One region of the Pseudoalteromonas sp. JC3 genome, then DNA from elsewhere that is predicted to be linked to it. Evidence: riboswitches for the same ligand, from Rfam matches in the RefSeq annotation. Region 1 holds a riboswitch; the other holds the start of a gene.

Region 1 (7,912 bases):
CGCGCTACGCTGATCCCTGCTGTTACCGTGCCGGTAGCCTTAGTTGCAACCTTTATGTTCTTACTGGCCATGGGGTATTCTATCAACTTGCTGACGCTGCTTGCACTTGTGCTTGCCATCGGCCTTGTGGTCGATGACGCCATTGTAATGCTAGAAAATATCTACCGCCGCATCGAGCTTGGCGAACCCAAGTTACTGGCGGCATACCGTGGCGCGCGAGAAGTAGGCTTTGCCATCATTGCCACAACGCTGGTTTTGGTTGCCGTGTTTATTCCCTTAGTCTTTATGGATGGTCGTATTGGTGCCCTATTTACCGAATTTGCCTTTGCAGTAAGTGCTGCGGTGCTGTTTTCCAGTATTACCGCGTTGACCTTATCTCCTGCCCTTTGCTCCAAAGTATTAAAGCCCAGCAATAAAGAAAACCGCTTTAGTCAGTGGATGGACCGTCAATTTGGACGACTAGAACAAGGATATCGCCGTGTTTTACAAGACAACTTATCGCGCAAATACAGCCTGATCGTGATGTTGGCACTGGCGGGTTTTACCAGCTACAGCCTGTTTAAACAGATCCCGTCTGAACTGACACCAAAAGAAGACCGCGGTACTTTCTTCGTTATGATGAATGGCCCAGAAGGGGCAAGCTACGAAAACAACTCGCAAAATATGGCAAAAATTGAAGAGCGCCTACTACCTTATGTAGACTCAAAGGAACTTAGCCGCGTGCTTATTCGGGTGCCTGGTTGGGGTGGTCAAGGCGGTGTTGCTATTATCGGCATGCCAGACTGGGATGAGCGAAAACGCTCTACTTGGGAAGTCATGGATGAGATCAGCGGTAAAATGCAAGATGTTACAGATATTCGCGCCTTCGCTATTATGCGCCGTGGTATTGGCGGCGGCGGTAACTCACGCCCTATTGAGTTTGTACTGCAAGGTAACGACTACGATGAGTTAGCTGCATGGCGCGATCGCATTCTAGAACGCGCACGAGAAAATAAAGGACTGGTTCGTCTCGATCACGATTACAAAGAAACCTTCCCACAGTTTTTGATAAGCATTGATAAAACCAAAGCTGCAGACTTAGGCGTGTCGGTAAGTGCTATAGGCCAAACGCTAGAAACCATGCTGGGACAACGTCGTGTTACCACCTTTATTGACCGCGGTGAAGAATACGATGTGATCTTAAAAGGCACCAAAGCCGACTTCTCTGCCCCAGATAATATTTCTGATATTTATGTGAAATCTCGTAGCGATGAGCTCGTGCCATTAGACAGTTTGATCACCATAAAAGAAGAAGCCACAGCTTCTCGATTAAACCGCTACAACCGTATGCGCGCAATCACTATCACGGCAAACCTCGCTGGCGACTATACACTGGAGCAAGCCCTCGACTTTTTAAATAAAGTTGCCGCCGAAGAGAATGATATCGACGGCGCCATCGACTACAAAGGCGAATCACAGCTGTTTTATGAAGGTGCATCAGCAATGACCTATGTGTTTATTCTGGCGCTCACCGTTACTTTCTTGGTATTAGCCGCACAGTTTGAAAGCTTTGTCCATCCACTGGTTATCATGCTCACCGTACCGCTGGGCTTAGTCGGTGCGATGTATGGATTATTTATCACCGACAGCACGCTAAATATTTATAGCCAAATTGGTATTGTCATGTTGATTGGCCTTAGCGCCAAAAACGGTATCTTAATCGTGGAATTTGCTAACCAATTGCGTGACAAAGGCATTGCCTTCGAACAAGCCATTGTCGATGCTGCAGCGCAGCGATTAAGACCTATTATCATGACCTCGCTAACAACCGTGATGAGCTCCATCCCGCTTGTGTTTGCAACAGGCCCAGGATTCGAAAGCCGCATGGTGATCGGTGTCGTGATTTTTGCCGGTGTCAGTGTTGCCACCATTTTAACCTTGTTTGTTATCCCAACCGCCTATACTTTACTAGCTAAGAAGACGCAATCTCCAGAAGAGACGACAAAACGTCTTGAGGAGCAGTCGCAACAACATCCTGAGCAGGAGGTATAATGGCAACTTTACAAACAGCAACTTTTGGTGGTGGTTGTTTTTGGTGTATTGATGCGGCATTTCGCCGCGTCAATGGCGTTGAGTCAGTGCAATCAGGTTACGCAGGTGGCCACACAGATAATCCCACCTATCAAATGATATGTCGGGGAGACAGTGGCCATGCTGAGGTAGTCCAACTGCAATTTGATGCCGATATTGTCAGCTTTGATACTTTGCTTAATATGTTTTTTACTCTGCATGATCCAACGCAGTTGAACCGCCAAGGCAACGACATTGGTACTCAGTACCGTAGTGTGGTGTTTTATCATGACCAGCAGCAACAGCAGCAAACTCAAGATTGTATTGCGCAGCTTCAAAGCCAGTTAAGTGAAAAAATAGTGACTGAAGTTAGCCCAGCGCCTGAATTTTATCCTGCTGAGCACTATCACCAAGATTATTACACTGAAAACCCAAACCAAGGCTATTGCAGTGTGATGATTGCCCCTAAAATTGCAAAATTTGAAAGCTATTTTGCGGCAAATTTAAAGCACTAAACTTGTGTGCCGAACGCAATAGATTGCGTTCGGCTTACGCCTTACGGCAACATAGGTATAGCAAATACATAAAAACTAGTGCGGCCATCTTTAATCCGCAAATGCCCACGCGTTACTTCCATTTCTAAATTCGCAGTATCACCAGGTCTTAAGGTATCTAAGCCTTTAAGCGGAACAACACCTGAATTGATTAACTGGGCATTGTGTTTAATGACCTGCGGAATATCTTCGCTCATATCCACACCTAAGAATTCAAACACATCAATCACAATACGGCTAAATTCAGTATAAAGCTTGTCAAAAATCCCCGGAGTCAAGGTATCTATCAAATCGAGGATCCACGGCAGCTCTACTTTTGTCGTCACCACAGGCTTAAAGCTAGAAATTAAAGGATCTAACTCAAGCTGCTGGGTACGTACATCATACTTACCTTTGATGGTGACATTTTCGTTGTTAATATAGACATGGATATAAATATTCATCCCAAGCTGCTTCTTACGGAACTTAGCGTAAGACTTCAAATCGAAACCATCGATCAACACAGGTACTTTATTTTGCGCATCAACTCTACCTGCGATTTTCATATGCATAGTGCCGTAGAGGCTAGTCGTGTGGCTCACTTTATTTGAACTAGATTGTGCGGCAATATTGTTGACGATATCGGTCGTCAACTCTTTGTAGTTATGTTCCACATTCGAAAATTGCTGATGAATAATATCTGAAACCTGCGTATACATTTCCTTTGGACCTTGGCTAGATGTTGTCCTGCCAGTAGACCAACACTCGCCACCGGTATAAATCACAGGCACAGATATAGGCGTTAGGTGATCGTTGCCGGGGTGACGATAGTACATCATGCTGCGGATCCGACTACAGGTTTGCGATGGCGCGTTAAACCAAGCGAAATCGCCCGCCATTGATTGTGTTGAAAATTGAGGTTCAAGCTGGTTTTCAGGTAGCGAAGCTTGCGCTGATGTGACAATCCCAAGCGTGAGTAACCCAAATAATAGTGACTTCATGTTCTTTTCCTTAAGGTAGTAATAATACAAATCAAATCTATTATCAACCACACATAAGGCAGAACACCAGTTACAAATGTAATGCAACTAAATGATAAATAAGAAAAGTGATCCATTACTCACGATGGATCACTCTGGGTATTGAAAAGCTTTTAACGTATTAGAAGCTGTAGCTCACACCAACGTAGGCTTGTCTACCTAGTGGCTTATAGCCCAGTAAAGAGCCATCTTTTGCTTCGCCCGCTGTGGCATTGAAATAACGCTTATCGGTTAAGTTTTCAATACGGCCATTTAACTTGAATCCGTCGAAAAACGTATAGTTAGCAGCTAAGTTAAACAGCGTATATGACGGTAAAGTCACTGTATATGCACCTTCAGCTCCCCATACTTTATCGTCGCGATTACCTCTATGGACTAAGGTCAGTGTTGCGTCGACATTTTCCCACTCTTTACTGACTGAATAAGTTAAGGTGCGTCTCGCTCTGCGCTGTAATTGCTTATCGGTATCTGCGTCTTTAGCACTCACATAGCTCACATTTACCGTATGCTCGATACCAAAGTTGTCTTCAATTTCAACAGAAAGATCAGCACCTTCAAAGTCAGCGCGCTGAACATTGTAAGGGATGTATTTCCATTTATCATTTTGCTGATAAACGATTTTATCGGTAATACGGTTATCGTATACCGCAGCTTCCACACGGAAGTTCTCGCCGCTCCATGTAACAATAATTTCGTTATTAGTAGCTTCTTCTGGCTTAATATTTGGGTTAGGTAAATAGTAAGGACTATCAATCACAAACGCCTGTGATAAAGAAGGTGCTCTAAAGGCAGTACCATGATTCAACTTAACACTTAGGCCATCCATGAGTTGCTTGCCGACAGCAACCGTGTAGGTGTTTGCACGACCATGAAAATCATAATCATCCGTTCTCAGTACAACCTCTGCCAGCCAATTTTCATCGTTGTAAAACCCACCGAGTGCTAAAGATAAATTATCACGCTCAGGCTCTGAAAAAGAGGCGGTAGAATCACCAACATCTTCATTTAGAAAGGTAAAGTTACCCGTGAAGATCAAAGCTTCAGTTAAACTATATTGCGACTGATATTCAAATTGGCTGCGTTTGGTGACATAAGCGTTATCGTCAGCACTATTACCGATTTGAACATTTTGTTCCTTACCTAAGCTGTATGACGCACTTTGGCTAAACTTATCAGTACGTCTTTTCCACGCCAACTTATTGGTGTAGTTATGGAAACGGTAAGCATCACTACCAAAAGAGTCATACTCCCCCTCACCTTCACTGTACTGTGAACGTAAGCTAAAAATGCCACTTTCTTCATCACCATACTGCACATTTAAACCGGCATTACCGTTATAATATCCATCACGGTCATGGTTTTTTGTGATTGCAGCTTCAGGGTCTTTCTCAATCACATCATAGCCATCGGTATGAGTGTAACCCGCATTAGCTGCAATACTAAACTTGTCTTTTTTGTAATTTACCGTCGCTTCGGTCTTGGAGTAATTGTTACTCCCAGTCGTAAACGCGATAGTATTGTTATTCCCTTCGCGACTAATAATGTTAATCACGCCAGCAATGGCATCTGAACCATAAATCGCAGCTTTGGCACCACGAATGATCTCAATTCTTTCGATGCTATTAAGTGGTAAATTAGTGAGCGAATTGTCACCGGAGTTTGCATCCGTCACTCGAACCCCATCGATTAACACTAGCGTATGCTTAGCGTCATTACCGCGTAGGAATAAACTCACGCTTTGGCCAAAGCCACCGTTTCTAACAGCTTGAATACCAGCGACATTATCGAGTAGCGATACGACATCTTGAACATTGCTTTTTTCAATTTCAGCGCGACCTATAACCGTAATGGCAGACAGTGCGCTTTCTAGAGATTGTTCAAATTTATTGGCAGTAACAGTGATATGTTCAACATTTTGATCCGCAAATGCTGAAAAAGAGAGCGCCGTCGCTATCGCCGCGCTTAGAGCAGTTTTATTTAACATGGTTTCCCCTAACTTGTACCCACCGTACAAGAACACAAAGTGACTGTTTCAAGGCCGGTCTCCGGGCTCAGTAAATCTGCAGATTAGCAGTTCACTCTACCGTTGCGGGGGCAGCGCTGGCATAGAACCGATCCAAGCTAATCACGTGTAATAAACTGTCTTACTCAATTTATTATTGATTCACGCAATTAGATGTTCCCTTGTGTTCGCACCAGTTTCCCGATTATCTATACACTTAGCAACCACACTAGGTTGTGTACAGCACCTTGAAAATGCGAGGCTATTGTCTTGGGTTTCGGAATGATTGTCAATGGACGTCTAGAAATCCAAAAGTGCAATCTATGCACTTTTGGAATGGAGTAAAGCGTAATTAGTCGCGGAAGTTTTTGAATTGAAATGGTTGGCCAAGCTCACCGGTACGAATCAATTGCATCGTTTCTTGCAAATCGTCACGCTTTTTACCCGTTACACGCACCGTATCGCCTTGAATTGATGCTTGAACTTTAACTTTTGAGTCTTTAATAAGCTTAACCAGTTTTTTCGCCATCTCTTTGTCGATGCCTTGTTTTAACGCCACCTTGCGCGATACGTATTTGCCTGAACGTTCAATGTCTTTTAGCTCAAAGCTTGCCACATCAAGGCCACGCTTTGCCGCTTTACCCACTAACATATCGAACAACTGCATAACTTGCTGTTCTGCTTCCGCTTTAAGGTTGATCATTTCACCGTTAAGCTCGATTGATGCATCTACGCCACGAAAATCAAACCGCGTATCAAGCTCGCGAACCGCGTTGTCTACAGTATTTTTTGCTTCTGTCATATCAATTTCAGATACAATATCAAATGAAGGCATGCTTCTCTCCTAAAGTCATTTTGGCTCGATTATAGCAGTTTATGCTTAATTTGAGTTACTTTAAGTTTTTAAACAGCGTATTAGGATGTTCACCCAATGGACAGTTTTCGATGGTATACTGCTCGCTTAGTCATACAGAAGTAGGATGTATTGTGACACGGCGCGTTTATAAAGCTCTTTTGATTATCTCTTTAATTATATGTACGGTGCTATTCGCAAAGGAAATTAGCTTGTCTCCAAAGCTGTTCCCAAATATCGATAAAGTGGCGCATTTTGGTGTATTTTTTGTGCTTGCGTTTATCTCTCACCATGCTTTTAAAGTGAAAGTATGGACACACATAGTACTGCTGTCCTTGTATGGTGCAGGAATTGAGTGGATGCAACATTCATTACCGTATCGCCAAGCATCTACCGCTGATTTTTTCGCTGATTTAGCCGGTGCGGTCAGTTATTTTGTTCTATTTTATATTTGGGCAAGTTGGCGCAACAGAAAACATGGCTAATATACATATTTTAGGTGAAGGGGCGATAGGATTACTGCTCGCCCAGCACCTTAGTCAATCTCATCAAATTACGCTGATCACTCGAAATAAACGCGCGGCGACTTATCGCTATCAAACAGCAAGTATTCAACAAACCATCCCATGCAGCACCAAAACACTTGCAGAACTCCCTGCCAGCAGTATAGATACGCTAATCATTCCCGTTAAAGCATATCAGGTCATCGAAGCACTCCGAGCGCTTCGCCCTACACTTTCAAAAAATGCAACGCTAATCCTTAGTCATAATGGCATGGTAGATTGGTCTGGTGAGTTAGCAGCGCTTGATAAAACACAATCAGCCTACTTCTTAAGCACATCCATCGCAGGCTATAAAGTCGCAGACACTGTGCATCATACAGGACAAGGTGCAACTTGGTTTGGGCCGTTAAATTTACCAGCTGAATGCCACTACCAGCGCGTATTCTCGCAACTGTTTAGCACATTTGACAATGCTCAAACCACGTTTGACATCATGCCAACACTTTGGAAAAAGCTGGCGGTTAATATTGCCATTAACCCGTTAAGTGCATTGGAACAAGTCGCAAATGGTCAGCTAAGACAGCCCAAATACGCGGCCCAAATCCTTAATTTAATGAATGAAGTACAACTTGTGGCCACAAGTACAGGCGTGAACTTAGCGCTTAGCGAGCTAGTCACGCTTGCTTACACCGTAATGGCGCAAACTGCAAACAATCGCTCTTCAATGAATCAGGATATCGCGAATAACAGACGCACAGAAATTGACGCCATGTGCGGGTATATTTGTGAGCTAGCAGCGAAGCAAAATATCGATGTGCCGTTTAATCAACAGTTACTTGAGGAAGTGAATAAGCGCTGGCAGCTAGCGCGACAATAGACTTAACTTCTCGGCGGGTAAACCGCCTCCCACAAAACTATTTATACCAATTGCA
Region 2 (7,912 bases), 470 kb from region 1:
AAGCTGAGCGTTAAACCATTTAATGCACACAAGTCTTAGCACAAACAAGCAAGTACACAGCATCAACAAGTCGAACAGTGAAAGCGCAAGCCATGGCCAACAGAAAATTAAAATCGCAATGGTAGTGAGCGTAAGGCGGGTCGCCGCAGCACTCGATATATGTTTCGCTACCGGCTTAACTTTGCTCAGCTCATCAGCCTGTACATAGTTAAGCGCACCGATTAAAGACACCGCAAAGGCACGACTTAGGCTATGGGCTAAAATAAGTGCAGCGAGTGTCACAGCAAAGTCATTAAAGAGCATGGTCAAAAGCGAAAATTTGGCCAATAACAGCAATATCAGCGCACAACTACCGTATGTACCAAGACGGCTATCTTTCATGATCTCAAGCTTTTGTTCACGGCTCCAGCCACCGCCAAAACCGTCAAAAACATCGGCAAGACCATCTTCGTGAAAAGCCCCGGTAAGTAAAATACTCGCAGCCAGTACGACAACGGCACCAAACATTGGCGATACACCACTACTGGCAACATAGCCAAGTATGGCCGAGAAGCTACCAACAAATAAACCAACTAAAGCAAAGTAACCACTCACTTCGTTAAGTTCATCAGATGAAGGGGCAGGATCCAAACGAATTGGCACCCGCGTTAAAAACACCACGGCAAGCTTAAACAGTCGCCACTCTTGTTGCCACTGCATTATGCGTCTACCACTTGCGTAACATAGGCATCGGCAAAGCTTGCCATTTCGCAAAAAAAGCCTAGCGCAGCTTGTAATAATGGAAGCGCTAGAGCGGCGCCCGTTCCCTCACCCAAGCGCATATTTAAATGTAGTAATGGCTCAGCGTTTAACTGCTCTAACATTAACTTATGACCTTGCTCCATAGAGCCGTGAGCAAACACCATATATTGCTTACTATGCGGTGCTATTCTACTTGCCAACATAGCCGCTGCGGTGGAGATGAAGCCATCCACTATAATCACTTTTTGTGCACGAGCAACCGCCAGCATAGCACCAACCATTTGCACAATTTCAAAGCCACCCAAGCGCTGCAAAATTTGTTCTGGCGTCGCAAGCTTATCTTGATGATATTCTAGAGCCTGTTTGATAAGTGCCCGTTTTTTGCAAAGCGTTTCATCGTCAATGCCTGTACCACGCCCCACACATAATTCCACACTCGCCCCGCTAAGCGCCGCTAAAATTGCAGCTGCGGAACTGGTATTGCCAATCCCCATTTCACCAAAAGCAATCACGTTGCTACCCGCTTCAATAGCGGGCATCACCACTTGCTCTCCATATTCAAGTCCTTGCTTGAGCTGCATTTCGCTCATCGCGGACTGTTTATGGAAAGCATGAGTAATATCGCCAAGTCGCTGTGAGCGCAAATTCGGCGCAGGCTCGCATGGCACTAACGTGCCACAGTCTACTACGGTTAACTGCCAACCAAGTTGTCGACAAAAGACGTTGATCGCAGCACCGCCCTGCACAAAGTTTGCAACCATTTGCCCAGTCACTTCGCTTGGCGCAATAGAAACCCCTTGGCTTGCAATACCATGGTCGCCCGCAAAAACAAACATTGCAGGGCGTGTTATTGCTAACTGCTCTATGTCTAATTGCGTCTGCCCTTGTGAGAAGATCTGTACTAGCTGCACAGCTAAAGCTTCAAGCTTACCTAGCGCACCTAGCGGTTTGGTTTTTAAGTCGATGCGCTGTTGAATAAGCGTGTCTAAGCGAGTATCTAACGGTTTAACCATGGGTAACTCCGACGCCTCCAGAGCGGCGATTTTTGAAAATAAGCAATGCTAAGAAGAACACGCTGCCAATGGCGGCGGTGATCACCCCCACAGGAAGTTCCTGATTATCGATAAGCGTGCGCGACAATACATCCACCCATAGCATCAAAAGCGAACCGCAAAGCGCGGTGGCCACAAGCCCAATGACCTTTGCTTGCGAGATAAAAAAGCGTACGATATGCGGGATCATCAAGCCTACAAATCCGACTCCGCCGCACGCAGCCACAAGTACTGCGGTGAGTAAGGAGCTCAATAACAACATACCTATTCGCACTCGTCCTACATTCACGCCAAGCGTGGTGGCGCTCTCATCTCCGAGTAACAAGGCGTTGAGCGGCCGACGCATCACTAAAAGCGTGATAAAACTCAGCAACACGACCAAACATGGAAGCCATAGCCATTGCCAGCTCGCCCTTGCAAACGAGCCTAGATTCCAAAACAAGATTGCACTGATGGCTTGAGGGTCACTCCAATAGAGCAACAAGCTAGTAAAGGCACTGAACAGAAAAGAAAGTGCGACGCCCGCCAAGAGCATAGTTTCTACCTGCTGTAGTGCATTGCGTTTTGCCACAAATAAAAGCAGCAAGATAGACAGCAAACTTCCGACAAATGCAGCCCCAGACATCATTAGGCTAGACTGTGCACCAAATAGCGCGATAAGCACCACCACACCGAATGAAGCACCTGAAGAAATACCAAATAAATAAGGATCAGCTAGAGGGTTACGCGTCACGGTTTGTAAAATAAGACCCGCTATCGCCAGTCCTGCTCCCGCACTCATCGCCAGTAACGTCCGTGGCAGACGAAGCTCAACTACCACCCGTTGTTGAAGTACGCTGGGATCGAAATTAATAATCGCTTGTATAACCGTATGCCAAGATAAATCAATCGCACCGATCTTAAGTGCCATCAGCATGCTAAAACAGCACAAGGCCAATAGCAGTATCGATATCAACGCGATCCGCTTTGCGGCAATCATAATTGATACCCGTAATGAAAGCGTATATGTGGGATCTCACTGTTATTTGGCGGATGACGGACAGTAGAAACCTCTGCACATACCCCAAAAACTTGGCTTAATAGGCTTTCGGTAATGACTTCAAGTGGCGACCCATCTGCAACAAGCTCACCGTTATTTAATACTAATAAGCGGTCGCACAAGGCGCTAGCCAAATTTAAGTCGTGAAAAGACGCAATGATAGTAACACCAAGCTGTTTGGCCAGCTCCATAATTTGGATTTGATATTTAATGTCCAAATGGCTGGTGGGCTCATCCATTATCAATACTTGAGGCGCTTGCACCATGGCACGTGCGATCATTGCCCTTTGCTTCTCCCCACCAGACAAGGAGCTAAAACATTGCTCTAATTTATGGCTCAATCCAACCTGCTCAATGGCATGTAAGATTGCCTGTTTTTCAGCAGCCGTCGTTGTCGCGAGCAGTGATTTGTTCGGTGTTAGCCCCATCAATACCATATCAAATAATGGCAGAGTAAACTCAGCGGGGATCTCTTGTAGCACCACAGCAACATGTCTCGCGTAGGCTTTACGTCCATAACTAGCTAGCGGCTTACCATTGAAAAGTAGCGACCCAGAACTTGGCGCTGTGTATTGATATAAAGTGCGCAGCAAAGTCGACTTTCCAGCACCATTCGGTCCGAGCAAACCAATAAATTCACCCGAATTAATAGCAAAGCTGAGTGCCTTTAAGATGGCTTTACCACCAAGCTGCACGCTAAGTTTATCGACTTGAAACTGTGGAGTAACTGCCATAGCACCTCTGATTGGGCACGGCAAAGTAGTAGCTTATAGACAAGCGACAACTTTGACTTAAGTCTGCCCGCTTAAGTATATAGATAGGCCTTGGTATCTGACTTATGCAAGAGGTAACACTCATACACTTACAGTTGCGGGGACAGTTGAGGACTCACACCTCATTCCCAATATCTGCCTATCACGAAATTTGCAATATTATGAAGTCTAGACGTCTAAAATACAACTTTTGGCCAAGCAGTTTGGCTGCTGTCGTAAAACACCTCAACTTTTACTATACCCGCATAAGGAATATCTATCTTCGATTGGTATGCAGTAAGCTCAGGCGATAGGTCAAGAATAAGTGCTACAAGCGCTTTTATTACTCCGGCATGCGCTACGACGGCGGTACACTCTTCACTTGGCGACGCCAAAATACTGTGCCACCACGTGGCGACCCGATGATGAAAATCATACATAGACTCGCCCTCAGGAGGCGTGTGCAGCCAAGGGTTTTGCCAAAAGTCACCAATACTTGGAAATTGGGTTTCTCGCCAAAGCGTATCATAAGGTTGTCCATCCCATAATCCAAAATCAAATTCGGCGAGATTTGGCTCCACCTCAACGGGGAGTTGATACTGCTTTGCAAAGGCTGTGGCTGTATTCAGGCAGCGCTTCCTTGGAGAGCTAATAATACCCTGTAGGCCACTTAGGCTCGTTAACGATTGCAGCAATTGCTGAGCACCAGTACTACTGAGTTCGGGATCTGTCACTCCAAGTAAATGGCCTGATAGGGTCGTTTCACCATGACGAACAAAATATAGCTGCCGCTGCATTTTTACTTAACCTGAGATTTGTTACCCAAAAAGCAAAAACGCAAGCTAAGCTTGCGTTTTCAATTAATACCATTCTACGGTTATAGGATCTGGTTTTCTTTCCACATCTCTTCTTTTGCTAACCGCTTTTTGCGTTTGTCGCATGGATCGTCGCAATCACAAATTTTGTCAATGCCCATTGAGCCCAAACCACCACAACTACTGGCCATGGATTTCTTTTGTACGATAACGCCTACTGCCATCGCAACAGCGATAAGCATAAGTAAACCGAAAGTAAGGAGGAATAAAGACATTATCTAGCCCCTTTTATTGCTACATTGAATTGAGTGACGACGCGCAAATTATACGCTTTCATGGCGTCACTCACAATTAAATTATGGGGTGTTGTACAGCTTAATTCAAGTACGGCTGAAATGCTTCACTCGCGTAACTCTTGATCCCTTCAGGACTTTTATACATCAAATACACGGGGAGTTGATGCTCAGTGGCATACGCCTTTGCACGCTCCGTGCCCATCACAGTCAATGCTGTCGCTAGGCCATCAGCCGTCATCGCAGATGGATGTAGTACCGTTACCGACACCAGCTCATGTTTAACTGGGCGACCCGTTGTAGGGTCAATAAGGTGTGTAAAGGTTTCACCATCCATTTCATAAAAAATACGGTAGTCACCTGAAGTTGCAATGCCATTTTTGCCAGGCTCTATCACGCGATGAATTTGGCGTTGACCAACAGGCGCATCGGGTTTCTCGATAGCAATACGCCACTCTCCATCCGGCTTCTTGCCAGAAACGCGAAGCTCGCCACCGATTTCTACCATATAGTCATGAATATCATGACTCTCAATCACCTCAGCCACCTTATCTATGCCATAGCCTTTAGCGGTTGCAGAAAATGATAATTCCAGCCCCGTAACTGTTTTCGCAAGACCACGGTCATTTAAAATAAGCTTATCAACACCGATACGAGTGCGCATATCGTCTAACTCGACCTGTGACGGACGCATTGTTGGTCTTTTGTCAGGACCAAATCCCCACAAATCGATAAGCGGTCCCATCGTAACATCAAGCGTTTTGGTCGACTTTCCAAGGCGGATAGATTCAGCAACTACCAAGCGAAAGTCTTCACTGATAGGCATAACGGTATTTGCGGCTAAACGGTTAAACTGGTTAATCTCAGAATCTGGGATATAGGTGGACATAGATTGATTAACAACCTTTAATGCCTGCTCAACCTCCTCATGTAACTGCGCTTGTTCGAGCGGCTTTTCGCCGGAGAATACCTTGATGTTGTAAGTCGTACCCATGGTTTTACCAGACAGCACAATTTCCTTGGCTTCAGGTTTGGCGTCTTGGCACCCTGTTAAAAAAACGAATAAAAACGAAATAATAAAAAATCGAGATAAAAAAGCGTAACTTGCTTGCATCAGAACTTCCTGAGTTTAGTACCAACGGGTATAAAAAAGCCCTCGAGCAAAGCATTTTGCTGGAGGGCTGATATTCTAACTTAAGTTCATTGTTAGACCGAAACCTAATTAACCACCGAAGTCATCAAGTAGGATGTTTTCGTCTTCAACACCTAAGTCTTTAAGCATGTTAATAACTGCCGCGTTCATCATTGGAGGACCACACATGTAGAACTCACAATCTTCCGGTGCTTCATGATCTTTCAAGTAGTTTTCATAAAGTACGTTATGAATGAAGCCCGTGTAACCTTCCCAGTTATCCTCTGGTTGAGGATCTGAAAGGGCAACATGCCATTGGAAGTTATCATTTTCTTCAGCTAGACCGTCAAAGTCTTCCACGTAGAACATTTCACGCTTAGAACGTGCACCGTACCAGAAAGACATCTTACGCTTAGAGTTAAGACGCTTAAGCTGATCGAAGATGTGTGAACGCATTGGCGCCATACCAGCACCACCACCAACAAATACCATTTCTGCATCTGTGTCTTTCGCGAAGAATTCACCGAATGGACCAGAAATAGTAACCTTATCACCTTCTTTAAGTGACCAGATGAATGATGACATCTTACCACAAGGTAATGTTAGGTTATTTGGCGGCGGAGTTGCGATACGTACGTTTAGCATGATGATGCCAAACTCTTCTGGGTAGTTAGCCATTGAGTATGCACGGATCGTTTCTTCGTCAACTTTAGACTCTAGCTTAAAGAAACCAAAACGTTCCCAGTCAGCACGATATTCTTCAGGAATATCATAGTCTGCATATTTAACATGGTGAGCTGGTGCTTCAATCTGAATGTAACCACCGGCACGGAAAGGTACAACCTCACCTTCAGGGATGCCTAGTTTTAGCTCCTTGATGAAAGTTGCTTTGTTATCGTTAGAGATAACAGTACATTCCCACTTTTTAACACCGAAGATTGATTCTTCAACTTCGATTTCCATGTCGTTTTTAACGTTAACCTGACACGCTAGACGACAGCCTTCACGTGCTTCACCTTTAGAGATGTGGTCAAGTTCGGTTGGTAGAATATCACCACCACCCTCTTTAATATGTACGCGACACTGACCACATGAGCCACCGCCACCACATGCAGACGATACGAAAATACCCGCGTTTGCAAGTGCACCTAGTAGCTTACCGCCAGCAGGAGTCTTGATCGCTTTTTCAGGATCGCCGTTAATATCAATTGTAACGTCACCGCTTGCTACAAGCTTCGATTTCGCTGCAATGATGATAAGCACTAGCATCACAACGATAGCGATGAACATGCTTACGCCTAATACAATAGTTTCCATCGTATAGTTTCCTCGCTACCTTACAGTGAAATACCAGAGAATGACATGAAGCCAAAGCCCATTAGACCTACAGTAACAAAGGTAATACCTAAGCCACGTAATCCATCAGGAACGTCTGCATACTTCATCTTCTCACGAATACCTGCTAACAATACGATAGCAAGTGCCCAGCCCACACCTGAACCTAGACCATAAACTACAGATTCACCGAAGTTTAAGTTACGCTCAACCATGAATGATACCGCACCGAAAATCGCACAGTTAACTGTGATTAGCGGTAGGAAGATACCTAGTGCGTTATATAGCGCAGGGAAGAACTTATCCAATGTCATTTCTAGAATTTGAACAAGCGCTGCGATTACACCGATAAACGTCAAGAAGCGTAGGAAGCTAAGATCCACTTCAGGGAAGCCTAACCATTCCAATGCGCCCGGCGCTAGCACTGCGTGATAAACCAAGTTGTTTACTGGTACAGAGATACCAAGAACTACAACTACCGCAATACCTAGACCTAGCGACGTTGTTACTTTCTTAGATACCGCCAAGAAAGTACACATACCTAAGAAGAAAGACAAAGCTAAGTTTTCAATGAAAACTGCTTTTATAAATAAATTGATATATTGTTCCATCTCTCTCCCCTTATGCCTTCGCTTCTACTTGCTCTTTCTTCCAAGTACGTAGTGCCCAAATAAATGCACCTACGATGAAGAACGAACTGAATGGCATAACTAGTAGACCCATAGGCTGATACCAACCACCTTCAGAGATAAG

What was found. Region 1 has a riboswitch for cobalamin ahead of QSH61_RS16430 (TonB-dependent receptor domain-containing protein). Riboswitches for the same ligand answer to the same signal wherever they lie in the genome.
Region 2: another riboswitch for cobalamin. It lies ahead of QSH61_RS14295 (ABC transporter ATP-binding protein); the one in region 1 lies ahead of QSH61_RS16430 (TonB-dependent receptor domain-containing protein).

What each region holds. Positions count from the first base shown of each region.
Region 1 covers NZ_CP127855.1:3,765,306-3,773,217, forward strand. Annotated here, with positions in the region: gene QSH61_RS16415 (efflux RND transporter permease subunit) at 1-2,031, shown strand, start outside; gene msrA (peptide-methionine (S)-S-oxide reductase MsrA) at 2,031-2,564, shown strand; gene QSH61_RS16425 (hypothetical protein) at 2,606-3,583, opposite strand; gene QSH61_RS16430 (TonB-dependent receptor domain-containing protein) at 3,744-5,606, opposite strand; cobalamin riboswitch at 5,642-5,890, opposite strand; gene QSH61_RS16435 (YajQ family cyclic di-GMP-binding protein) at 5,977-6,459, opposite strand; gene QSH61_RS16440 (VanZ family protein) at 6,612-6,962, shown strand; gene QSH61_RS16445 (ketopantoate reductase family protein) at 6,955-7,857, shown strand.
Region 2 covers NZ_CP127855.1:3,299,386-3,307,297, forward strand. Annotated here, with positions in the region: gene QSH61_RS14280 (adenosylcobinamide-GDP ribazoletransferase) at 1-699, opposite strand, end outside; gene cobT (nicotinate-nucleotide--dimethylbenzimidazole phosphoribosyltransferase) at 699-1,754, opposite strand; gene QSH61_RS14290 (FecCD family ABC transporter permease) at 1,747-2,772, opposite strand; gene QSH61_RS14295 (ABC transporter ATP-binding protein) at 2,769-3,566, opposite strand; cobalamin riboswitch at 3,636-3,763, opposite strand; gene QSH61_RS14300 (histidine phosphatase family protein) at 3,782-4,381, opposite strand; gene nqrM ((Na+)-NQR maturation NqrM) at 4,462-4,674, opposite strand; gene QSH61_RS14310 (FAD:protein FMN transferase) at 4,775-5,806, opposite strand; gene nqrF (NADH:ubiquinone reductase (Na(+)-transporting) subunit F) at 5,915-7,141, opposite strand; gene nqrE (NADH:ubiquinone reductase (Na(+)-transporting) subunit E) at 7,162-7,770, opposite strand; gene QSH61_RS14325 (NADH:ubiquinone reductase (Na(+)-transporting) subunit D) at 7,781-7,912, opposite strand, start outside.